Regions from separate parts of the Methylomonas sp. AM2-LC genome, predicted to be linked through region 3. Evidence: riboswitches for the same ligand, from Rfam matches in the RefSeq annotation. Region 3 holds a riboswitch; each other region holds the start of a gene.

Region 1 (8,325 bases), on a different replicon from region 3:
AGCGGGCATGGCGCGATGAGCTGGCGGAAACGATTACCATATAATCGGTAATACTGGTTTTATTCTGTACATCCAAGCTGATGATATGTAGTCCTTTACGTAAATCAAGTTCGGTTTCAACTACTTTAACTAATTCGTTACTTTGCATTCAATATCCTGAGGGTAATGGAGGGGTTTGTTGGAACAATTGATGTTGTTGGATATAAGCCAGAACAGCATCGGGTAATAAAAACTGCGCACTGCTGCCGCTGGCTATGAGTTGTCTAATTTGCGTGGCGGAAATATCCAGTAGAGTAACGCTTAAAAAAAGCAAGTGTCCAGCAGTCTGGTGCGCTAAAAGAGCCTGATCTTCAATCCAGCGTGTTTGCAAAACAGGTGGCAATGCTTGCGGCATATAACCGGGGCGGGTAACAACCACCAGATGCGCATATTCGAACAGTCGCTGCCATTCATGCCAGCTTTCCAATCCGGCAAATGCATCGCTACCAATAATCAAAATTAAAGGCGTCTCTGCAAATTCGGTGCGTAAAGATTGCAGAGTGTCTACCATATAAGACGGTCCCGGTCGCTGTAGTTCGCGCTGATCAACTTGCAAGCCTGGGGTTGCAGAAATGGCCAGTTCCAGCATGGACAGGCGCATTTCGGGAGATGCTTCAGGTTGTTGTCGATGTGCAGGCAAGCGACAAGGCAGCATGCGTATATGCTGCAGTGCCAGCCGTTCTTTTACTTCTACTGCTGTGCGCAAATGCCCGTAGTGGACAGGATTAAAGGTGCCACCATAAATACCAATCATCAGTGCCTGATATGACCGTCACCCAAAACTACAAATTTCACAGAAGTCAGGCCGTGTAAGCCTACAGGACCTCTGGCATGTAATTTATCGGTACTAATGCCAATTTCAGCGCCCAAGCCATATTCAAAACCATCGGCAAAACGCGTAGAGGCATTCACCATAACCGAACTGGAGTCGACTTCACGTAAAAAACGTCGTGCCAGACTGTAATCTTCAGTAACAATCGCTTCGGTATGGGCCGAACTGTAAGTGTTTATATGACTAAGAGCTTCGTCTATATCAGTAACAATTTTAATTGATAGAATCGGGGCCAGATATTCAGTATGCCAATCTGCTTCAGTGGCTCGTACACAATTATCAAGCAGAGAGCAGGTTTTCAGGCAGCCTCTTAGTTCCACCTGTTTTTCAGCAAACAATGCTGCCAAAATGGGTAAAATTTCAACGGCGATGCTTTCGGCGACTAATAAAGTTTCCATTGCATTACACACGCCATAGCGATGGGTTTTGGCATTGAGTGCAATCGCCACCGCTTTTTGGATGTCAGCTTTACCATCAATATACACATGGCAGATACCATCTAAATGTTTTATCACTGGAATAGTGGCTTCGCGGCTGATACGTTCAATCAGACTTTTACCACCGCGCGGCACAATCACATCGACATACTGGCTCATGGTAATCAGTTCACCCACGGCTGCTCGGTCTGCCGTTTCTACGACCTGTACAGACTCAGCAGGTAAGCCCGCAGCCTGCAATCCTTGTGTAATACAGGCGGCAATGGCGCGGTTAGAGTGTAAGGATTCGGAACCGCCGCGTAAAATACAGGCATTGCCTGCTTTAAGGCACAAAGCCGCAGCATCAATAGTAACATTGGGGCGCGATTCATAAATAATACCAATCACTCCAAGTGGCACGCGCATTTTACCCACCTGAATACCGCTGGGTCGGAAACTCAAGTCAGTAATTTCACCCACAGGATCGGGTAAGGCTGCAACCTGTTTTAAGCCATCTATCATGGCTTGCATGCGCTGAGGTGTTAATTCCAGTCTATCCAGCGAGGCTGCATCCATGTCATTAGCACGGCCGGCCTGAAGATCTTTGCTATTTTCCACGCTTAAGGTGGCGCTGGCAGCTGTTATTGCTTCCGCTATGTTCAACAGGGCGCGATTTTTTTGGCCAGTGTCGGCTTTGCAAATCTCTCTGGCGGCCTGTCTGGCTTGCTGCCCCAATTGCTGCATGTATTCTTTAGTATTCACACACTGTCCGATAAATATAAAAAGGGTATTATACGAATGGCGCTTTCTTAAGGGTATATTTTATATAACTATAGCCTATAGGTATGTGTGGTATAGGCCGTAGGCTGGGTTTCACTTTGTTCAACCCAGCCTACGTCATTGAATGTATAAATGTTTCTTAAGTAAGTAGCATCTCAGTATTATACCTGTTAAATCAGGGTTTTGTCAGTGTTTGCACAATAAGTATGCTGACTAAGAATTTGCTTAAAAATTACTTTCCTGTATAGGTGGCGCACATTGTGCAAGATTGATGCGCCGCTCGTTGGTTGGTATATCCTACAAGGCGTGTAATTCGTAGATGTGCCAATCAACGGGCGACGTATCGGAAGAAAATTAATACAAACGGGTTGAGCCAAACCGGAAAGTTAATGCTTACTACACTCTTAGTTCTATGGTTTAATCTGGCCCACTGCAATTTCGCTTTTCAACACGCTAGCTACGGCGGATATCATTAGTTCTGCGGTTTTAGCGCCAGCATCAATATGGCCACGGCTACGTTCACCTAAAAACGATGCCCGGCCTTTAGTGGCGAGCATGTCGCGAGTGGCTTCTGCACCCGTTGCCGCCACCTGGCAAAGGTTATCTAAAACCAGTGTTAAATCCTGATTAGCCTCCGCGCTCTGTTGTAAGCAATGGGCAACAGGAATTAATACATCCAACAGGGTTTTTTCGCCTACATCAGACTTGCCGCGTTGTTTTACCGCCGCAATGGCTAGGGAAAATATTTGTGAAAAGTGAGGAAAATCCAAACACCGATCACTGCTGTGTTTGTGTAAACTTAAAAATAAAGTGGCATACAAAGAGCCGGAGGCGCCGCCGACAGACGACATTAACAGCATGCCTATTTTCTGCCAGGCTTCAGGCCAGGATAACAGGCTAATGGTGGCACTGTTGGCTTCCAAAGCCTGTAAGCCACGTTGTAAATTGAGCAAATGATCGCCATCGCCGATGGCCTCATCAAGTGCGGTTATAGACTCAGCCTGACTGTCAAGGGACTGTTTGATGTTAGCAATTAAAACAGGAAATACTTTAGGGGTAATGGTCATAATGTTTCCAAACAAACAAGATAATAGGCTGAGTGGGAATTATAAAACTGCTAAGGAGGAATAAAAACCGTTGATTTGCCTAAAAGGCGCTGTAATTAAATCGTCATAAATAAGTGCTTTAATTTAAAGAAACTTTTTTTAATGGGTGTAAAAAACATGATGTTTTTCCCAATAGACTCATTCGATATTGCTCTAAACGATGTTAAAAAGCAACCGTTCGGAGAGGATGAGTTCTCTTTTTCCGTCAGACATCTATTGATCTATGTAGAACCCATCAGCATAAAAACCCGTTGTGTAGAAGTGTTGGATCATTTTATCAGCAACGAAGAGTTACTGGCGGTAGTGATTATTGACAAAAATCATATCCCGGTTGGCATTATCGACCGTGGGCGGATGACAGAAATTTTTCTCCGCCCGTTTGCCAGAGATTTGCTGCATAAAACATCTATTGCAGAAATTATGGACGCTCATCCTATTATTGTTGATATCAATGCCAATATTGATGACATTTCCAAAATTATTCTGGATGCCGGTATGCGGCATATGGTTAGCGGTTTTATCGTGCTGGAAGACGGCATCTATGTCGGCATGGCAACTGGCCACGCCTTACTGGAATGTATTACTTTGCGTCGTCAACGCGATCTTTATATGCTGGCGCATTACGATCAGCTAACCGGTTTACCCAATCGCCTACTATTCAATGATCGTCTGCAACAAGCCTGTCAAAATGCGGCACGCAACAAAACCGTATTGGCTTTGGTATTTGTTGATTTGGATCGCTTTAAATTTATTAACGACAGTATGGGGCATAGCTTTGGTGATCGTTTATTGATGATTACTGCTGAGCGCTTACTATCCAGTGTTCGTCAATCGGATACGGTCGCTCGTTTGGGTGGGGATGAGTTTGTGGTGATTTTGCAAAATATTAATCACCAGACAGATGCTGAAGCAGTGCTGTTAACTATTATTGATCAACTGCAATTGCCTATGCCGGTTTTTGGTCGTGACATAAAAATTACCGCCAGTATGGGCATGGCTTTTTATCCCAAACATGCAGAAGATATTGATGGCTTAATCCGCAAAGCCGATGCAGCCATGTATGAAGTAAAAGAGCGCGGACGTAATGCGTACATGATATACAGCCCGGAAATGGAATCGGGTAAAATCAGTCGCATGGGGGTAGAAACCCAATTACGCATGGCTTTGGAAGCCAATGAGTTTTCGCTTTTTTTTCAGCCGCAAATCCGTTTAAGTGATCGCCAAATTATTGGTGTAGAAGCCTTGTTACGCTGGCATCATCCCCATTTAGGCATGGTGTCGCCAGCTACATTTATCCCCATTGCCGAAGAAACGGGGTTAATCGTACCCATAGGCGAATGGGTGCTTAGAGCGGCCTGTCTGCAACAATTGCGTTGGCAGCAACAAGGCTTACCCGCATTGCGTATGGCGGTTAATATCTCGGCACTACAATTTCAACAACCGGCATTTTGCCAGCAGGTAAAGAGCATTATTCAAGACACCGGTATTGATGCACAATATTTGGAATTGGAGCTGACAGAAAGCGGGATTATGAAGCGTGCCGAATTGGCGGTGCAAACCCTAAACGAATTAGGCAGTCAGGGCGTTAAACTGGCTATAGATGATTTTGGTACCGGTTATTCCAGTCTTAGTTATTTAGGAAAGTTTCCGATTGACCGCATTAAAATCGATCAATCCTTTATTCGTAATATAGAAAATACGCCGGCAAATCAGGCCATAGTAAAGGCTATTATTGCGCTGGCGGATAATTTGGGTTTGCAAACGGTGGCAGAAGGTGTGGAAACGGTTGCAGAACTAAATTGTGCGCTTGCCTACCACTGTCACGAAGTGCAAGGCTATTATTTTGCCAAGCCGATGGCCGAGGCGGAGCTAGTCAGTTGGTATCAGCAGTATTAAAGCGCAATGCTGTCACTCTGGTTAATCTTCAACGACCATTTTATCTTCTGGCTGTTCAAGTCGATACTTATCCAGTAAATAAGCTTCCAGCCAGGTTGACGTATTGGCCTGTTTAAATTTGCTGGCATCGGCGGTTTGTAACAGGCGTTGGCGTACTGCATGGTGTGGCAGTAACAACAGCTCTATATCTGACATGGCCACAAATTTATCCGGAGCGGTGTTTTTACCATTAAAGATTTTAAACAACTGGTTCTTTTTTAAACCCAGGTGGAAATTAAGTTCCTCGCGGAATTCCAGAAACAAGGGGAGTAAATCACTGCCAGAGCTAGACTCATCGTGTAAGCGATGCAGTCTGTGTAATAAATGATACACAGCAAAGCGGTACAATTCCGATTCGCGCACAAACAGGCGCGCAGCTGTAGAGCGCATAGATATGCGATCAGCATTATTCAGCCGCATAGAGACGATATGTTTTTTATCGTCCAGCAAATAGTCGTTTTCGTTCAATGCAGATCCTTTTCCGTTATGCACACGGTACGTGCAAAAAAACCGGGTACCAACCCCGAGTACGGCTGGGAAGTGTAAAGCACAAATGTTACAGATTTATAACAATTGCTGTTTTATATGGCTTAAGTCAGCAGAGCGGGGGTGTAAGTGTAATACATCTGTGGGGTGTTTTCGCGAATTGTCACTAGGGTGTAACCGTAATCCACGATTAGTTCTGAAATAATCTGCCGCACATAAAGAGACAGCCAAACAGCAAGCAACTCGATCAATTTAACCACTATTTACTTACTGTGCTTGCTTGTTGCAATTCGACGTAGCGAACAAGTCGATTTGATGTGTGTTTGTATTACATTTCCGCAAACTGTCACGGATGTGTAACGAAAATCACCATATCGGTGTGGAATAATTCGTGGTGTATCACAGAATGCCGTGAGTATCGGTCAGGCTAAAGGTTTTTGGAGTGTACTAGGGAGCATGGATGGCACGAACAGGGAAGAGGATAAGGAAGAGGTTAGGGAGTAGGTGATAAGGTAATAAAAAATGGTAGCGGGGAACTCGACACCTCTAAAGGTGTAGTAAACGTTTAAACAAAAGTGTGTCAAAGCTAAACCTGTCGTGAGGTAGGGGCGGAAAGTTACAGATCTTGAATTATTAAGATGGCTGGGCTGTCAACTTATGTGTTTAGATTTTTTAATTTTAAAACATAAGGATTTACAAATGAAATTTACAAAAACTTTGCTTGCTGCTGCAGTACTGATGGCAACTGCCTCTGGTGTTGCAAACGCGTCTTTGGCTAACAACTCTGTTCCAGCTACAGGCAACGAAGCTTTCTTGTCTGTGTATGATTCAAGCTATGTTAATACAGATGGTAGCGTAGGTAGAACTTTTAACTACGATTTGGGCGTTACTATGGCTCAAATCCAAACTTCAGGTTTGTCAGCATTCGCATCTTCTTATGACCTGAGCACTGACAGCAACTGGACTGCTTTTACTAACGGCATGAATGCTGCTACTACTAGCTATTTAGTTCTGGATGGCGGTGGCAACAATCTGTTGCAAACTGGTAACACTAACATTGGTTATTTGACACAAAGCTTGGCTGGTGTAGTAAGCTCAGTAGAAAAACAAGCTTCATCTATCGCATCTGGTGAAATTAATCTTTCTGCCGGCGGAAACAGCTCCTTAGTTACCAATGCTCCTGCAAACGGTACATATGGTCAGTTTACCAATGCTGGTGGTAACCAATATTCACCTGTTGGCATATACGCTGGTTTGAGCGGTGTGAATGCAACTTATGATCCAACTGCTGCTTATGGTTCACAAATCAGTTTGTATTTGGATACCAGCACTAATGTAACTTCAGGTACAGGTTCGCATAAAGTTACAGTAGCAGAGTATTTGGCTGGTGATGCAGCTGTATTGGGCGCTGTATCTTTAAGCGGCAATACTCTGTCTTTTATAGCACCTACTTCAGCAGTACCTGTTCCTGCTGCTGTGTGGATGTTTGGCGCTGGTCTGTTAGGCATGTTGCGTTTAAATCGTCGTAAATAATTACTCGCTAGCCTAGACAAACTGAAAAGTCAGCAAATGTGCTGGCTTTTCAGCTTACCTTGAATACAACAATTTCAGAGAAAAATCATGAAAAAATTAATCTTAGCAACTGCGGTTGCAGCGGCTTTCGCTGGTCAAGCGCAAGCATTTACTGCTGTAGCAGTACCCTTAACAGGTGCTGGTACACCAAACTGGACTGCAATCAATGCCGCCGGTAAAACAGAAGGCTATATCACTGGTTCTTCCGCTGCTACTCCTTTCCTGGAAGAAGCGTTGCGTAGCGAATGTAATACTAGCGTAAGCCCAGTTTACAAAATTGCCGATTCTACCAATTCAGCATTCGTTTATGTCTGCTCTAACGCAGGTACTAACGCTAACCTGACAACACCTTATTTGGTGATGCACAAACGTGATGGTGGCGGTTCTATCAATGCGCTTAAAAATGCAAACGGTACATTACAGTTTTTTGTTAACGAAGCCACTGCTCCTAATGTAACAGCTTGCCAAACTGGCGCTGCTGTTGTTGGTGCAATTTCTAATTGTACTGGTGGTACTGTATCACTTGCCACTACCGGTCAATTGGCTGATGTAGGTTTCTCAGACGTCGATTCAGCTCAGTTTTCTTCAGCTAGTAACGGTAGTGTTAATATAGCAGGTTTGACTAACACTTCAATGGCAACTGAAATTTTTGGTGTTGCTGTTTCTCTGAATCTGCGTAATGCCATGCAAACTGTTGCTGTAGCAGCTGGCGTGTTGCCTACAGGTTGTGCGACAGGTAATTCAGTTCCGGGTGCATTGAGAGAATCTGAAGCCTGTATGCCTAACCTGACTACTTCGCAAGTTTCAACTTTATTTGCTAATAATGGTTTTGGTAGCTGGGCTAACGTAGCATACGACAATTTAGATGGTGGTGCGGATCTGTATAACGGTACCGCGACTGCTAACGCTGCTGAGCCAAACGGTTCTACTGTACATATCTGTGCACGTACACCAGGTTCTGGTACTTGGGCAACTTTGAATATTAAATTCGAAAACGCTCCGTGCAATGGTAATAATGACGAAGCATTTGTAACTTCTTCCGTTAAAAATACAATTGGCCAAGAATCTGCTGATGGCGTTAAAGTTATCCATTCAATGAACGGTGCTTCTGATGTAGACGCCTGTCTTGATGCTTTAAATAATGGTGTTGCAGAAGGTA
Region 2 (8,325 bases), on a different replicon from region 3:
ACCAATATCCAGTTCGGTAGTTTTGGTTAAGGTAATTTTACCCGCCTGTGCGTTTGCACTAAAAGTACCGCCTGGGGTATATTGCAAGCTACCCGCATAATTAACGGCAGCCCCCGCCAGATTCAGCTTACTTTGGCCTTCCACCAAAATATCACCGCTTTTGGCCGTCAGACTTAAATTACCAGAGGGTAATAATACATTGGCATTATTCAGGGTTATAGAGTTGCCATTCAGCGCAATAGCACCGCCATATTCGCTGGAATTATAAACCGTAGTATTATCGTTACCACTAATTACTACATTAGCATTTGAGCCCGTAGCATTAATATTAAGTTTATCACCCGCAGTAGTGGTCAAAGCCGCTGCACTTAAATTTAAATTGCCAGCCACATTTAATGTGCCATTACCTGTGGCATTGTATTCATTTGCAACAGTAACATTAACTGTTCTAAAGCCATCTACATTAACAACGCCATTACCCTGTATAAAGTTTGTTGCTATTACATCCAGTATACCGAGGCCTTTACCAGCAATGCTTGATGATGCATTTTGAGTATTTTCCAGAGTTAAGTTAGTCGCTTCTAACTCTACGGCATTCCGACGTTGATTAAAACCGGATAAAGCCGCTGTATTCAACACCAAATTATTAAAACTTAACGGATGTTGATTGCCAAGACTATCAAACTCGCCAACAGTGCCATATAAGTTTATTGCACTCCGACTATTTAAAATCAGGGTATCAGCACCAAAAGCAGCTAAAACATCATTAGACAAATTTAACGGCTGTGGCAACGAAGGGTCTGTGCTTACCGCACTAATGTTACCCAGATTAATACTATTAGCTGCCAAACTTAAAGAACCATTTTTAATATTAACATTGCCGTTCAACTGGGTAGAATAACTGCCATCCAGTAATATGGATTTGCTAGCTGTTATGTTTGCATCTTTATCAATTTTAACCACGCCAGCTACACCGGATAACTGGCTATGATTGATGGTTATCTGATTGTCGGCAGAAACTCGCAACAGAGCACTATCGCCAGTAACATTGACTAAAGATTCTCCAGTATTCACTTTACCGCTACTCGTTAGGTCCGCACCACCTAACACTTCAACGGTATTTTTGGCCGCAGCCATCAGATCAAGCTGCTTTAAGGACACACCGGTATCGAAACTTACACTGTCTGCCGAAGCGGTGAGCGTAGTATCCCCGGTTTGATTGTTGAATACGCGGGTACCACCTAACAGTAGACTATCAATATGCAACTTATTCAGCTGGGTGTCCACTAATTCCAGCGTGCCTGGAGTTGCCGCATAATTGGCACTGGTCACAACTTTAATCAGTGGCGCGGAAATATCCATTTTGGCACCTTTACCACCATGCGCAGAAGCCACGTTAAAAGTGCCATCTAGTAGTAACTGTGTCGTTGCATCGATGGATATTTGACCACTATCGTTAGGCAACAAAGGCAGACTGGTATTGTTTGTGTTAGCACTAGCGGTAAAAAAGTTGTTTGCGGTCTGAATATTATAAAAAGAGTGCTGCTTTACCTGAGCACTGGTTTCCACCATAAAGCCACTGGTTCGCGAATCATGAATATTAGTGCCTGCAATAGTTTCATATCCAGAAACTACCGGAACACCAGAAGCCAGATAGGTAGTACTGGATTGATCGGTCGTATTAGCCACTGGCGTGACTAGATATGCGCCCGGCAAAACTGCATAGGCTGCCGGTAATATAGTATAAAAACCTGCAGGAAGATCACCATAGCCACTTAAGTAAACAGTGGTGCGTGGGTCGTAGTTAAAGCTTGCAGAATAATTCGGATCATAAGGAGCCAAGGATGAACCCAAGCTGGGCAAAATAGCAAAGCCTTTACTGTTAGCCAGATAATCAGAGCTACCACCTAAACCCGCCTGAAATTCAGCTGCAATCAAATCCCCGCCCCCAGCAACATTTACCACACTACCGGTATCAAATTTGATGACAGGTGAATTAAAACTTAGGTCTTTCACACCCACAGCGACATAGCCTGCAGTGGTTTTAGTATCAAACACTAAAGAGGAAGTGTTTCCGCTTTGGTCCGTTAACGGATATTCCCATAAGCCATTAGAAATTACCCCAAACGGGATAGTTTTTCCATCCGCAGACACAGAGGTAACACTGTTAGCAGAAAATTCCATAGATTTGCTGGCATTCATAGCTATGCTACCCAACGGCGCTTTTAATACACCGTTTTGATCAATCACCGCGGCATTGATGGTCAATTTGCCATCTGCCGCCAAGGGGGTAACATCGGTATTACTACCTGAAATAGTAATCTGACCATTATCGCCAATGACATTAAAGGTATAATTAGTCAATGTGCTCGGATATATCTGACTGGCATGCAAATTCAGATTGGCTGCTGTGGTTAATTCGCCAATGACGGTTTTATCAGTAGCTGATACCACGCCCACGGCGCGTAAATCATGCACACTGCTTAAATTTACCTGATTAAAGCCGGTTAACTCCAAGGCACCGTTTAATTGTGTCCAGTTGACGTTACTAGTGGTTTGCAGGGTACCACCGCCGGTGATGGGCGTACTATTCTGTGACTGGATGGAGGAAGAACCCAGCTCTAACAGAGAAGTGTCCAACTTAACTACACCAGAGTTACTGCCATTCAGTCCGCTCCAGGCAATGCTAGGCGCATCGATATTAATACTGGAAGCCGTTTTTAAAGTAACATCTCCCTCAAATTGTACTGTGCCCTGCACACCAGTGGATTGATTAGGTACCGTCAATTGCAGATTATCAAAACCTGCTTGCGTCACTTGCTCACTACTTATTGTTGCCTGTCCCAAAAAACCGTTTAAATCGGTACCAAAACCTTGATTATGGGACAATAGTTGCTGATAAGCCTGCACTACATTCAGTTGCAAAGCATTAGTTGGTAAATCGCCAGCTTGATTATCACCACGGTTGTTTCGATTGAGGGTTACAGCCAGACTGCCGCCGCTGTTACTAGCAGAACCGGCATGCGCAGAAAACGTACCATCCAGTACCAAGCCTTCCGCAGCAGTGATACTGATATTACCGGCATTTGAGCCGATTACAGGAAACTCGTAGTGAAATCCTGGCGCATCAGTGTTGCTGACAGCCACAGTAAATTGGTGATTAGTGCCAGAAGTATTAATTTGTGATCCCTTCTCCATCACCACATAACCAATTTGCGCCTGCAAAGACACATTACCACCATTCAAGACACTACCGGTACTGATGCTAAGGGCATTAGGATCATTCAACAGCGTCATACCTTGGGTATTTAAAACTGCATTTGCACCTAACCAAATGGTCTGTTTTGAATTATATGCTCCCTGATTAGCTTTAAGATTGACAGCTATATTTCCGGCTAGCGCATTTATAGTGCCATCAATATAAATTCCGTTACCTGCTTTAGATGTCAAGTTAACTGTGCCGTTTGCATCAAAACGGCTGCCAGTACCAAAAGTGATAGCGCTACCAGTGTCCAGCGTTATACCGGCATAGCCACTTAAATTAAGTGTTTCGGGTGCCAACAAAGCGTGGGGTAATGTTGTTATTTGACTAAAAGCAGCAATAGAATCTGCACTGGCTTGCTGCTGATAGTTGCCGGTCAGGATTTTATTTTGTTGTTCTAATAATAACTGGGTATTCGCTTCCAGCCTGAGTTGACTGGCACTACCATCATTACTATTCAGCGTCAGGGTACTGAATGCCAAAGCACTGGAAAAATTAAAATGATTATCGCCATTGACACCCAGCGTTAATGCGGTTTTATCCAGCACAGTATTGCCAATATCTATATTTTGGCTGGTCGTTACCGATAAGCTACCATCCTTATTCAATCCATACGCTTCCAGCTGACCATTCAGTTCTAGAGTCCCAAAATATGAAGTGCCCCCGACACCCGCAGTTAATGCAATAGCACCACCAGCACCTGAAGTCAATCGTCCGGCAGTGCTTAACCAGGCACCGCCATCGGCTTTAATTGCTGCCCCCTGATGAATATTTAGATCACTGCTTGCAGATAACTTAATCGTGCCGGCATCGATAATAGCAGGCTTAGTTGACTGAAAGGTTGCGCCATTTTGTAAATTGTTCACCCAACTGCCAGATACATCTAATAGTGAATTGGCAGCTATATCCATAAGCCCCTTGTTACTGTTTACCGCCAAACTATTAAGGGTAATACTTCCTGCTGAGGTATGGATGCTACCATTAATATTGATACTGCCAGCATCCAGCTCTATTGAGCTTAAAGCAGGCATAGATATCGCTGCATCCTTGCCAACCGTAATATTACCACCGGTCTTGATTAAAATATGACCCAGGCCGGAGCCATTGATTAAAGCACTGGACAATTGCATAGCCAGAGGTTGACCACTGCTTTGCGGCAATACATCGTTGACACCAAAGTTGACCGTAGGTTTGGATGCTTGAAAAAGTACATTCTGGTTGGAGAGTGCCGCACTACCATTGCTGACATTATCATCCTGATTAAAATAAAAACTGCCTCCGGTTACCGGCGTGCCAGTTTGATAAGCGCCGTTAACTGCATGCGCATTTAAATCGCCACCAAACACCATGACGGGCGCCTGCACATTCAAGGTACCCGCAGCCTCACCCTGCACATAACCTTGCTGATAATAACCTGCCACCGTGCCTTGTACACTGTATTTGGTATAATCATTCCATTTAACATTACCTTCTGAGACAGTACCAAAAACTTGTGTATAGTGCTGATTTGGATCTGCCTGACTGATATCTACTAATTGTCCGGTACTGGATAATAATTGGGTGGTAGCAATATAGCCTGACTGATAATCCAGCCAACCACCAGCAATATTTAGCGAAGCGCCGTTATTAACAATCACGTCGCCACTGGCCTTTAGATTTATGGTTCCACCTGAGGTCATACGCTCATAAACGCTGTGATGCATCCCTGAAACTGCACCAGCAGCGTCAATGATAGTGGGCAGATTACGCACATCCACCAGCACTGTTTCACCTTGCAACACTCCGCCACGTTGGTATGGGGAGTCTCGCAAATTATAACTTTCTACCGAAACCTGTTGTACATTGCTTTCCATCGTCATTTGCACAGCTTGCAAACCGGAAACATCAATAGAGGAACCTTTCTCCAGGTCAATACGCCCTGTATTGCTAGGGGAAATGAGTGAACTGGGTCTTTGACTGATAATGGCTAGATTGTTATTATCCAAAGCCGTGAAATTAACATTGGCTGAGGGCGCCACTATCGAGGCACCCTGTTTCATGTCGATAATGTTACCACTAGCCTCTATATAGGATTTTGGCTGGGTTTGCTCAGTAATCGCAGTACCACTATTAGCATCCGGCGAAATAGTCACTGAACTGTTAGTACCAAAAGTAACGCTGGACTGCGTACTCAATCCATCACCCAAATCGGCGCTACGCACAGTTTGGCCAGGCACTAAATAACCTGAACTATCAACTTGCACAGGGCCATTATTTAAATTTTCGCGTGCCAATAAACGTACGGAACCGTTTACATTGACAGAGGTTGTTGAAGAAATCCGACCGGATTGATTAACAGCAAAACCGGCTAAGGTAACATTACCTTCCCGTACCGAAATATCACCAGCGGCCTGATTGGTAACCTTGCCGCCTGTGCCAACTTCTACCAGCAAACCCGCAAACGGACTAGTGGCTGAAACTGGTTGTAAATAAACCTTGTCTTTACTAGCTACCAGAATAATCTGCGCATGACTGTCACCACTGATTTTTCCGGCATTGGTAACGGTTGGAGCCGCTAAAATAATTTGACCATTGGCGGAAACGTGTATGCTGGCGCCATTATCCACTCTGATAAAACCATTGGGATTAACAGTGGTCGCTGTAGCGTTTTTCGTTGTGTCTAAATCACCGTTTAAAGCAGCGGAACCCAAATGACTGATCGTAGTGGTATCGTTAAACTCAGCAACCAGACCGTTTTGTATGGTTTCGCTACTGATGTTTAAAGCTGAGGCGACAAAAGTACTGGCATCGACTACAGCACCATTGCCAAAGACAAAACCATTATTATTAACCAGGTATACTTGACCATTTGCAGTGATATGACCGAGAATGCTGCTGGCATTCATGTCATAAATACGATTAAGAGATACCGATGTGCCATCGGGCTGTTTATATTGCACGGTATTATTGGCACCCACATTATAGTGTTGCCAATTTAGAATTGCATTATGAGTATGCTGAGTAATCACCATATTTGTGCCGTCGCTGGTAAAATCAGAATTACCAGACGTTTGCCAATTATCAATAACCGGCACTGGCAACTCCGCATGTACCGGCCCAGAGAACAAACCTCCTGCCAGCACAACCCGAACAACGGCAACCAGTGGTTTTAATTTGAAAAAACTTATCGCGTTATTATTGGTAGTCAGCTGTTTACTGGACATAGGTCTCGCCTTTATCTCTGAGCATTAATTCCATTATGCGGCGACCCGGCTATCTTGCTTGAAGACCCGCAGCTTTCTGCCCCCGCTTCACAACGGGTTTAGCTTTTACACACCATTTTTGTCAATTTGTTGCTACTCACCCAGTTGGTTAGCTACCGGACTTTTGATGCCGGAATGAGCAGTTACGTAAATCCATGCAGCCTGAATTTATGGTTTGGTTTAAATTTCAAGCAAGGCCGCTTATAAAGTGCCATTGCAGATATACCAAAACAGGCTAAACCTAAAACATATTCTGTTAATATTTAATTATTATTGTATATTTTAACAGTAAATTTAACACTGTACCAAAGTACTATATATTAAAAATACATTAATTATTTGTGTTGATTTTTTCAAAAAAAATTTTACGACTAAACTCGTAATATATTTGTAATAAAATTGTCACAATTCTATTTATTATCTGGTAATTTCAATACGAAAACTTTGATAGGGATATTAATATATGCATATATCTGGCTATCCACAAATTTTAGCTAAACGACCATCCCAACAGAAACACGGATATACCTAACCCCATGAATGGTAAGCTTCGAAGCTGGATTTCATTTTCATTCAACCTAACCTAGCAAAATCAATATTTTTTTGTAAAAACTTCAGTTTAATTCGCGCACACTCATTAATTTATGTCAGGTAGCGGATTTCTTTTGCTGATGGGTTACGATACGCAGATAAGAGATCAATGCTTAATGCGCACCGAAACCACCCTACGCTGAATAATAAGGAATAAATGCCTATTTCCGATATTAATTGTTTCATACGTTCTCGCATGAAAAACACCTCCCATCCTTCAACTAACTCAAGACAAACGATCTTTTTCATTCTCAGCCTTAAAAAATAGACTGCAAAAACTTTTGCAACGATTAATACAGCGCTTAAAAATCGGTAGCTACACTAAAATGTATGCGCGGATTACCACTGGACACCCGACCGATTGAGGTAAACGGCACCCCTACATCAAATGCACCGGTTATTTTCTTTAACACCTGAAAGCGTAAACCCATCCCGGCACTGCTCAGATCATAGCTATGGACGCTTCCTGGTAAAGGGCTTTTTACCCAGCCTTTGCCAATATCAAAAAAACTACTTAACAACAATTTATTCACAGCTTCCCATTCTATGGGCTCTAAATGCGGTGAGTGCAATTCCACGGAACCAAACACACCATTGTCTGCCAATGCCTGGGTTTCGTAATAGCCACGCACACTGGTTGCGCCACCCATAGAATATTGTTCGTTGCTGATCAAAGGTGAATCTGCAGCTTGCGCAGTAACATGCGAGGTTACTTCCATTCCATATGGTAAATCATGCTGAAATTTGTAATCGCCAAACAAATACATAAAACCTGAACTGGCCAGATAGCGTTTGTTGGCAAACTGGGTTTGATCGTTACCTAAGCCGCGTACCGAAAAATGCAGAGCCAGATCAAAACTGTTCATGCTTTCTTTGCCACGAAAACTGCCGCTGTATTGGGCTAAAAAAGGCGTATAGGCAATTGGCGTTCTTATCGCATCTGCACCAATCAGGTTTAAATCTTCTTTAAAATCCTTATAATCGACCCCTAGCGTAGTGGTATGGTAATAGTTATCCACTGCTGGCAATGGCTTGACCAAACGTAAGCCGTAAATAGTACCGTTACCGATTACCGACAAAGCACCGGCACTGGCGATTTGTGAATTAGAAGCCGAACGCACGGTATACATAGCCAGTCGCGTACCATTATCAAATACTGGTAGCGCATAGGTACCGGCCCACACATCCACTTCTGCACTGTTTTCCGGAGAAACCTGATACATCAGTGAG
Region 3 (8,325 bases):
AGTAAGTGCTGCTAATAGTACGAGTGTCGGTTCTGGCGGATCAACCAGTACAATGTCAAGTTTAAGCGACAAGGAATCTGCATCAATACAGAACACAGCTGGTGCAGCGGCAAAGGCAGGTACGCCTGCCAGAATGATTGGAGCGGCTGTATCATTGGGACTTCAAGCCAGTGCCGGTACATCTAAAGAAAGAGCGGATATACTTGGAAATATGGCCCAAGCAACATATGGATCACAATCTACCGCACAAGATGTGCAATCAGCATCATTCCAATCTGAACAGTCCGAACAAACAATGAGCACTAGCGAGAAGGCGAAGATGCAAGCTACTTCAGAAGCATTCAATAGTGCATTGACGACAGGCATAGCAGCAAGTGAAGCATACACCCAAGCAGCTTCTGAACAAACAAGTATGGGTGCAGGATACACAGGCTCATTCCAACAAGTGGCTAGTAAATTGGCCAGTTCACAATCAAGCATACGTGCATTAAATTTAGCAGATCAAGAAATGCTGTCAAGTATGGGTAGTGCCGATTATGCTGATCTAAAGGGTCAATCTGCAAAAGCAATTAATGCTTCAAGTGCTATTTTAAGTGGTCAGCAATCTGATGCATTAAATAAATTTTTAACGCTTAGAGCTCACGATCCTGCTGCAGCCGCACAGATACTTAATGACGCAGTTATGCCGCCAAATAGCAATGGTGGTGGAAGTGGCGTTAGTTTTGGTGCACATGAATTTCAAGGAGGAAAAGGGATTGGGGATATTGTTAGCCCCGAACAAACTGCCAACATGGAAGCTAGATCTCGATTTAACGGTTCAGGTGGTCATGGTATTGAACACGAAGTTGATGGAGATGGTTCACCTGGTTCACCTGGTTCACATGGTTCACATGGTTCATCTAAAAAGATTGGTAGTACGGGCAATCACAATTCTGGATACGAACACGGTGGTTCGTCAAAAGGTAATCACCCTTCAGGATCGAATTCTGGTGGTGCGACTAAATCATCAACTAATGTAAGTGGCGGTGGAACTGGAAATTTAACATTTGAATCTGTTCAAGCAAGTGCTAAAGCAATTAAAGATCAGAGTGAAAATGCTAAGGCCTATGCTTCTGCAAATCCATTAAAAACAGGCGTAGATGGTTTGGATACAAGTAATACATATGAGCACGGAAAAATTGCTGCCGGAAACCTTGCAAAAGGAGGCGCCGATGTTGCAGTTGGTATTGGCAATGATGTCTTATCAGCGGGTCAAAAATTCACAGACGGAGCAAAACAAGTGCTGCACGCAGGAGCTGTCACCGGCAATACTGGTGTGGCAGTGGTTCAAGATGCGATAACCCATCTAGTGACTGGTGATAACCCCGCTCCTGCACATAGATCTGTCAGTAATACCGATGTACCAGTAATTGAAAAACCAGATAGTAATTCAAATAAATAACCGGCAAATAGCCAGAATATCAACCTAAAAAGAGGAAATTAGTATGAGTTTCGGAAAAAAGAAACCTAGCAGTGACATTAAATTGAATAGAAAGGACTATGAAAAAAACCAAAAAAAAATTGGTAATGAATTTGAAAGGCTAATGGCAAGCTATAAACAAGATTTTGATAGCAGAGAATTTAAACAATCCATTGATTCTGATCGTATTTCTGTCGTACTGACTGGAAATAGACAAGTAAAATCAATTCATGTTGATCAAGAACTTTTGTCGACAAATTGGGAAAATGTTGAAGAAAATCTGGTTACAGCAATCAATCAATGTATTAGCGATATTCACATTGCTGATGTGGAGTTAATGAAATTAGTTCAGGATGAACTTGCTGACAACCTGGAAAATATTCTAAAAAAATCGGCCTAAATGAGAAATCTAGTTTACTAGTTTTAAATTCATACAAATAAAAACAGAAATTACTCAGGTGCTTGGTCGGCTAACTGAATGGTGGTCTCATTGGTCCGTTGCTGGGTATGCATTCATTGCATACTCTACGGGTGACCAGGCTAATTGTACTAGAGCATTACCCATAAAAATTTATAGAACGTTTTAATTTATCTAGATAACTATTTAAGTTTTATCTATAAATTGAAATACAAACTGCTTTAAACAAGGAGTACGAAATGGCACAAAAAAACACTTTTACACATTATCTGTTGGCTCTAATCTGTAGTCAATTTATGTTAATGTCCGCACATGCCAACGATATATTATCATCTAGCAATAACCAGCCTGTGACACCAGCAAACGAAATTTTCACGACAATCTTTACCAAGCCTTTAAACGGAACAAATGCAGAATTAGTGTTTGATTTTAACGCTGGCAATGGACACCTACCCAACTCGGTCACTATTACCAACTTTATGACTGACGGCATTCAGTCGCAGGTTAATTCCACTGTAATAGGTGATGTAACCGGGAATCTCTCTTCCACAGTTACCCTTAATAACACACAGCATCATAATGAGGTTATCCAACCTATTACCTTGGGTAACACCATAGGCTTTAGTTTCGAAACAACGAATAATAATGACCCCACTGCGACTATAGCCGATGCATTTTCAGTTTATTTACTCGATGCTAATGGTCAAAGTCTGTTTACCACGACAGATAAAAGCGGGGCTAATTCGTTGCTAACCTATACTTTTGATGGCGGATTCACTATGAATCACGCCACAGCCGATATTAGTAATCCTGTCACTTGGGCAATAGCTATGTCTGGGCCAGTGCTTGCTACGCCGCTACCGGGTGCTTTGTGGTTATTTGCTACAGCATTCATCGGTTTTTGTTTAAGACAAAGTCGTCGTTGTTGAGTTCCGGGCATAGCCCACACCTTCAGTCATCAGTGGCAGAAAGCGTGGGCTTCAACATTATCCATAGAAGTATCGTTGTTAAGACTCAACCAGCTCTCTTTCAAATAATTGTCAATCATCGAGCATGGGGAACAACAGCCATATCGTCAGCAATAGCCTCTCCAACATGATGAATAGCACTACTCAATTGGGTAAACATTTGTTGTTCAGCTAATCGTGAATTGGCATCCGGCATAATGACAGCCTTAGTTCCGTAGCGCATAACCGAAGAAACCCTTGCTGATAATACGCCTGGTACACTGGCAGCAAAATTATCAAAGTCATTCGCAGCCAACTCCAAATTTGGATTGGTATTGTAGTGATCCAATGTATCAGGAATCGAATGATTGGGTGAAAAAGCAACAATGGGTTTAGTTTCGTCAACACCAGGAATATTGGCCGCGCCATAAATTAGTGCGCCTGAAACAAGAACGCTTTTTACAAGGGTTAACATGAGCTGTCTCCTGATATTAGGTGAGACAGGGAAGAGGGAGTTTATCGTGGAGGGCTGGAGGCTACTGCTTTCAGTCTCGCGACTCTGGTAATCCCGCTGCCCCTGACATTTTTTATCATGGGTCGGTAACTTTGCGTCCCAGCCTCACGACTGGTTTGCCATTTTCTGTCACACAACTTTTTAAGTTGATTACATTATAGTGAACAAAACTGTAATAACCATGATGTGTTTCACAATTCTAAACTATTGTTTTGGTGCTTTTAAATGTGAAATTTTGTTTTCAATATGCGGTTTAAACGTACGCAATTCATCGGGATCTTTGCAAAACATGGTTACAAGCACACGACAATTATTACGAATAGAGAACACATAATGCAAAGTATCATCTGGGTGTTTCCATATTTCAGGGGCTTTACCGTACTTATTCAATTTATGACTCATTACGTTTGAAGGCATTGGGACGATCTGAATGCGATCTTTAAGTCGTCTGAGTATATTACGCCAGGCGTTTTGCGTATTAATAGTTCCGCAATATTCAGCATATCTTTCAAGAGCGTGCTTGGTAATAGCAACTTCACCCAATCCTTCAATTTGATATTTCTCAATACCACAATAATCGGTACTATCAACAACAGGAATTGATTCAAGCTCACTATCGTCCGGAAACCATGATGTATCTTTGGAAACTTCAATGACCGCGTCGGCATATCTGGTTAGAATTGGATATGCATATTCGATCAATTCATGCTTGTCGCAAGACTTTTTTGAAATTTTTTTTATGGCACCCTTTGACACAACAATTTTAAGATTAATGCCTGACCTATTTTGGGAATAGACACGACCATTATCGTCACCCAGAAGGTAACGAATTGCGATCAATTCTGCAGAAGACCTCGCATCAGAACAAGAAATGGGCAATGTCACATCAAGCCCCTTGCGACGATTTTTACCGGTTGACCAATAGACTCTAACAGTTACATGACTGGAAGAGTTTGATTCTGAAGCTGCAAATACAGTTAATACATCCATCGAAAGCGAAAAATTTAAAAGGTGATTGTAGGAGAATAATAAAGTTTCATACTGAAACAGCTCGGAAGCCGCATTCTATTGTTAAAAAAGCGGTAAGAAGGAAAAATAAAGTTGCATACTGACTTGCCTTGATACCTCCACTATCAATCCATAATCGAAAAATAAAGTGTCATACTAAAAGATGTAAAACTTGAGATCACAATTAAATTCAATAGATTAATATTTTGTCGTTGATAGCGGAACGACTTTCCAGTATGCAACTTTATTATTCAGTATGATACTTTTTTACTTGGTATGAATTTTTATTACTCTCCCACAGTGATGCATTTTGCCTACAAAACTAAAAAAATGCCAACCAATTAATGGGAGGTAGAAAAATCTGAGTAAACAGAATAATCACTAAAACAATCAGTATCTCTGATGAAGAACCTGATTTATAAACGTTAAATGTTACTCTTCTTCCAAATGGATTTAACAAAGGAATTCCGGCTGGAGTCAAAATATCTAAGGCCAAATGCAACCAGCATGCAATAACAAACCCAATCATAGACAAAATGATTGATCGAATAAGTAATCCGTCAAAGCTTAAGAAAATTGTTATGACAAGTATTGAAATTGCAAACCAAAAAAAAGGCCAATGGGTTAATGTTCTGTGAGGGATCAGTGATCGACGTTCTTTAGTTTTTGGATTAAAGGAAGGTATTTCAAGTCGATCTGGACCTCTTGATCCAGCCACAATACCCAATGCAATCATTAGAAGGGCTCCAGAAGAATGAAGTTCCAAACTGTATCCTGAGAAGATTTCTGATATAGCCGTATTTAGTGACCATTCGTTTGATCTTAGAAGCGCGATAGAGACGGAGGATGCAGTTACATAATGACCAAAAGGAGACATACCGATTCACTAGTTAGAAAGATAGTTATTTAGATGCGTTATGGCCACGATATCGAAGACAGTAAACATATGCATTTTTAAATCCATTGTTGTCTGAAAGAAAAAATTTCTCGACCAACACCCCAGCGGCTCCGGCTGCAGCACCAATGCTTGCACCAATTCCTGGATCTTGTAGAAAGCCACCTAAAACAGCTCCAAAGGTGGTACCGATAACTGTTCCATAAGCCGTATCACTTAACATCAAGCGAGTCGCTATTTTTGCGAAAGCTTGTTTAGGGGCATCCCAGCCCCAACAAGCGGCAAAAACTACGCGACCATTTAATGCCTCCGGCGGCCCCGATTCGCCCTCGTCGCCTGCTCTTGCGCCTAAACGGCTTAAGAGCTAGGCTCCAAATGGCTTGACGGCGTTTCGCGATGCCTTGCAGGTTTTCTTCGCTTCGCTGCGATAACCCGCCCGGCGCTACGCCTATCGGGGACTAAAAATCTTCACTTCGCTTGCGCTCCGTTTCCACGATTTTCAGCGGGTTGGCGTTTTGATCTTTAACGGCTTGTTTAGCCAGAATTTTGCAATCATGCAAATCCCTGTCAATACTATAGACATTCAATTCCCTATCCATATTAATAGTCGGACTCCATTTTTCACTGGTTGTAGCGCAACCTGTACTGAAAATAATCAGGGTAATAACGATTCTACAAAAAATTAGCTCCACAAAGGAGTTATTGGAAGAATGACGATCCGGCAGCGGTTTGCGAACCTGATTTTTTCCCTCCGTAATTAAGTAGGGGGAAATCAGTGGCAAAGCAGGAACACCAGCATATTTTATTTCTTGACAGGCGGTTTTTTTAGGATGCGTAAGCATAACCATCCTCTTTGTATCCTTGAATAGGTGCAAAAATGTAAAATTTAATTAATCGTATTAACGCACAAAATTCAAAAAAACGTCCCTGTGAAAGGTGGCGAAAATTACAGCTCTTTCAATTTGTTTTTAATGGCCAAAAAAAAACCGAACACTGGAAAATCCAGGTTCGGTTAATGGGGGTGCAAAAATCAAGCATAATGATTCACACCTTTTTATTTATCGCATCTAAAATTTCAACAAGCACCTTTGTATAAGGCCCCTGAAATGTTTGATGACGACGCTGTTGATAATGTTTGGCTGCAATACCAAGACGTTGCCGAACAAAACAGTCCACACGATACCTGGAACGCAACCAATGAAGATAATCATCAAAATTCCCCGACCAATCAATAGGCGGGGAAAACGGAGATGAATTTCCTGGAGTAGTATCAACGATACTTATGTCAATAACATAGGAAGTCATAGATTACCTCTTATATCAAATGCATTTTGACCATCACTTACCAACACGTCACACCAATCAATATTAGTAACTTGATCAGTTAATGTGCCCGGCGGCATAAGTATTAAAGGTTCAACGTTTTGTTTTAGGGCATTTTCAGCAAGTTTCTCAGCAGCAATAAGACCTGCATTGTTTCTGTCTAGATCAGCCCAAATTAACAATTTTTCAACACCATCAGGTATTGAAAATCCAGGCATATAGCTTGTAGATAATAACGGCCAAACATACATCCCCGTTGCTTCGGTAACCGCTAAAGCATTTTCGATACCTTCAGCAACAGATAAAATGCGACACGGCGTACCAAGCTTAACAGCGCTCCCGATAATGTTTCTGTCAGTTGCAACTGGCATCATGCGCTTCGACGGTTTAAAAGGAAATTTCTGACCGTTTTCCATCAAATAAGTACGATGAATAGTTACTTTACGACCTTTTGCATCCTGAAGTAACGCAAGCATTGCTGGAAAATAACCTCTAAAAATTCCGTCTTCATCTTTATAGTGCACAGATGGATGAAAACGTAAATTATAAGTATTTGGCAGCTCATCATCCAATCCACGCGACCTTAAATAAAGACGTAACGGTTCAGCATCAGGATGGGTAATAGGTAACGATTTATCCCATGTATCACGAAGCAATTGTTTAATCCAAGGATCTTTTGATCGATCCACAACAGGTTCAATTGTCTTTTTAACAGCATTTGGCGGTTTATAACCTTTATCTTCGGAAATACCAAGAGTACCTGCAACAGCAGATATGGCATCTGGAAAAGCCCAGCCTTTTAACCACATTAATAGATTAAATCCATCGTTTTTAGCGCCGCATGTATTACAAATGCCGCCACCAGAAATGTCAGCATCGCGAAACAAGCGAAAACCATCTTTACCGCCATGAATAGGGCATGGAATATGCTTTCTTCCTGGATTATTAATTGCACCATCAATTTCCGGTGCAAGTGAGCCCAAAATATAAAGCCATGAACCTCTTGCTTCGGACTTAACTAGATCGGATTGGAAATAAGCAGTCATAAAGACACCTCGTTAACCAACACAACGCACTTTTGAAAAAAAACTGCATTTAAGTAAGATACCACACCGTTATCCCAATGGATAGTGACATAAAAATCTACCATTGAACGCCCTGATTTTTTGAGTTGAACAACTTTACCCAAAGAATCATCGGTTATATTTTCAATAGCGTTTTTGACTGGACGTACTGTTTGCCCAATTTTTAATTGTGTATTAAACATAGTTTTACTCCTAGGAAATGTCCCAAAAACCGAGACTTCCTAGATAACCCTGTCATGGACGGGAATATCAAGGAAGTCCCGGTTGACAGGATGAAAAACACCCGAAGAAAAACAAATCCCATTGGGAGATTTGTTTTCTCCCAGGTGGGTTAAATTATATTAATCAACAAGCAACATAAAGCCGGCAGATGCCATTACAGTTTTAACTGATTCATCAATAGTATTATGAGTAGTTGCGTAATACTGGAGTATTAAATCCAATACACGACCTGTAGCAGTAACGCCAAATAGCGACTTAGATAAAGTCTTAGCGCGTTGCAAAGATTTTTGGTCTTCAATTGTATCTGCTAAAAGCTGATCGAAAAAAGAAGCAGCAGCATGAAGATCATCATGTGATACATCACTGTTTTCCAAAGCGCTACTTTGATAATAAAGTTCGGCTTCTTGAAGTGCAGCTTCTGGAGAATTCTCGGTATTAACAACAAGACCAACGG

What was found. Region 3 has a riboswitch for cyclic di-GMP ahead of ABH008_RS22695 (hypothetical protein). Riboswitches for the same ligand answer to the same signal wherever they lie in the genome.
Region 1: another riboswitch for cyclic di-GMP. It lies ahead of ABH008_RS04080 (hypothetical protein); the one in region 3 lies ahead of ABH008_RS22695 (hypothetical protein).
Region 2: another riboswitch for cyclic di-GMP. It lies ahead of ABH008_RS04095 (filamentous haemagglutinin family protein); the one in region 3 lies ahead of ABH008_RS22695 (hypothetical protein).

What each region holds. Positions count from the first base shown of each region.
Region 1 covers NZ_CP157005.1:861,561-869,885, forward strand. Annotated here, with positions in the region: gene rsfS (ribosome silencing factor) at 1-148, opposite strand, end outside; gene nadD (nicotinate-nucleotide adenylyltransferase) at 149-793, opposite strand; gene ABH008_RS04060 (glutamate-5-semialdehyde dehydrogenase) at 793-2,031, opposite strand; gene dhaL (dihydroxyacetone kinase subunit DhaL) at 2,478-3,134, opposite strand; gene ABH008_RS04070 (EAL domain-containing protein) at 3,291-5,069, shown strand; gene ABH008_RS04075 (hypothetical protein) at 5,091-5,576, opposite strand; cyclic di-GMP riboswitch class I at 6,170-6,249, shown strand; gene ABH008_RS04080 (hypothetical protein) at 6,294-7,127, shown strand; gene ABH008_RS04085 (hypothetical protein) at 7,215-8,325, shown strand, end outside.
Region 2 covers NZ_CP157005.1:871,435-879,759, reverse strand. Annotated here, with positions in the region: gene ABH008_RS04095 (filamentous haemagglutinin family protein) at 1-6,465, opposite strand, end outside; cyclic di-GMP riboswitch class I at 6,502-6,578, opposite strand; gene ABH008_RS04090 (POTRA domain-containing protein) at 7,398-8,325, opposite strand, start outside.
Region 3 covers NZ_CP157006.1:67,079-75,403, forward strand. Annotated here, with positions in the region: gene ABH008_RS22680 (conjugal transfer protein TraG N-terminal domain-containing protein) at 1-1,441, shown strand, start outside; gene ABH008_RS22685 (YbaB/EbfC family nucleoid-associated protein) at 1,485-1,859, shown strand; gene ABH008_RS22690 (NF038129 family PEP-CTERM protein) at 2,117-2,806, shown strand; gene ABH008_RS22695 (hypothetical protein) at 2,922-3,299, opposite strand; cyclic di-GMP riboswitch class I at 3,383-3,469, opposite strand; gene ABH008_RS22700 (hypothetical protein) at 3,543-4,328, opposite strand; gene ABH008_RS22705 (metal-dependent hydrolase) at 4,669-5,223, opposite strand; gene ABH008_RS22710 (glycine zipper family protein) at 5,249-5,464, opposite strand; gene ABH008_RS22715 (hypothetical protein) at 5,700-6,083, opposite strand; gene ABH008_RS22720 (hypothetical protein) at 6,348-6,476, shown strand; gene ABH008_RS22725 (primase-helicase zinc-binding domain-containing protein) at 6,543-7,610, opposite strand; gene ABH008_RS22730 (hypothetical protein) at 7,607-7,831, opposite strand; gene ABH008_RS22735 (hypothetical protein) at 7,991-8,325, opposite strand, start outside.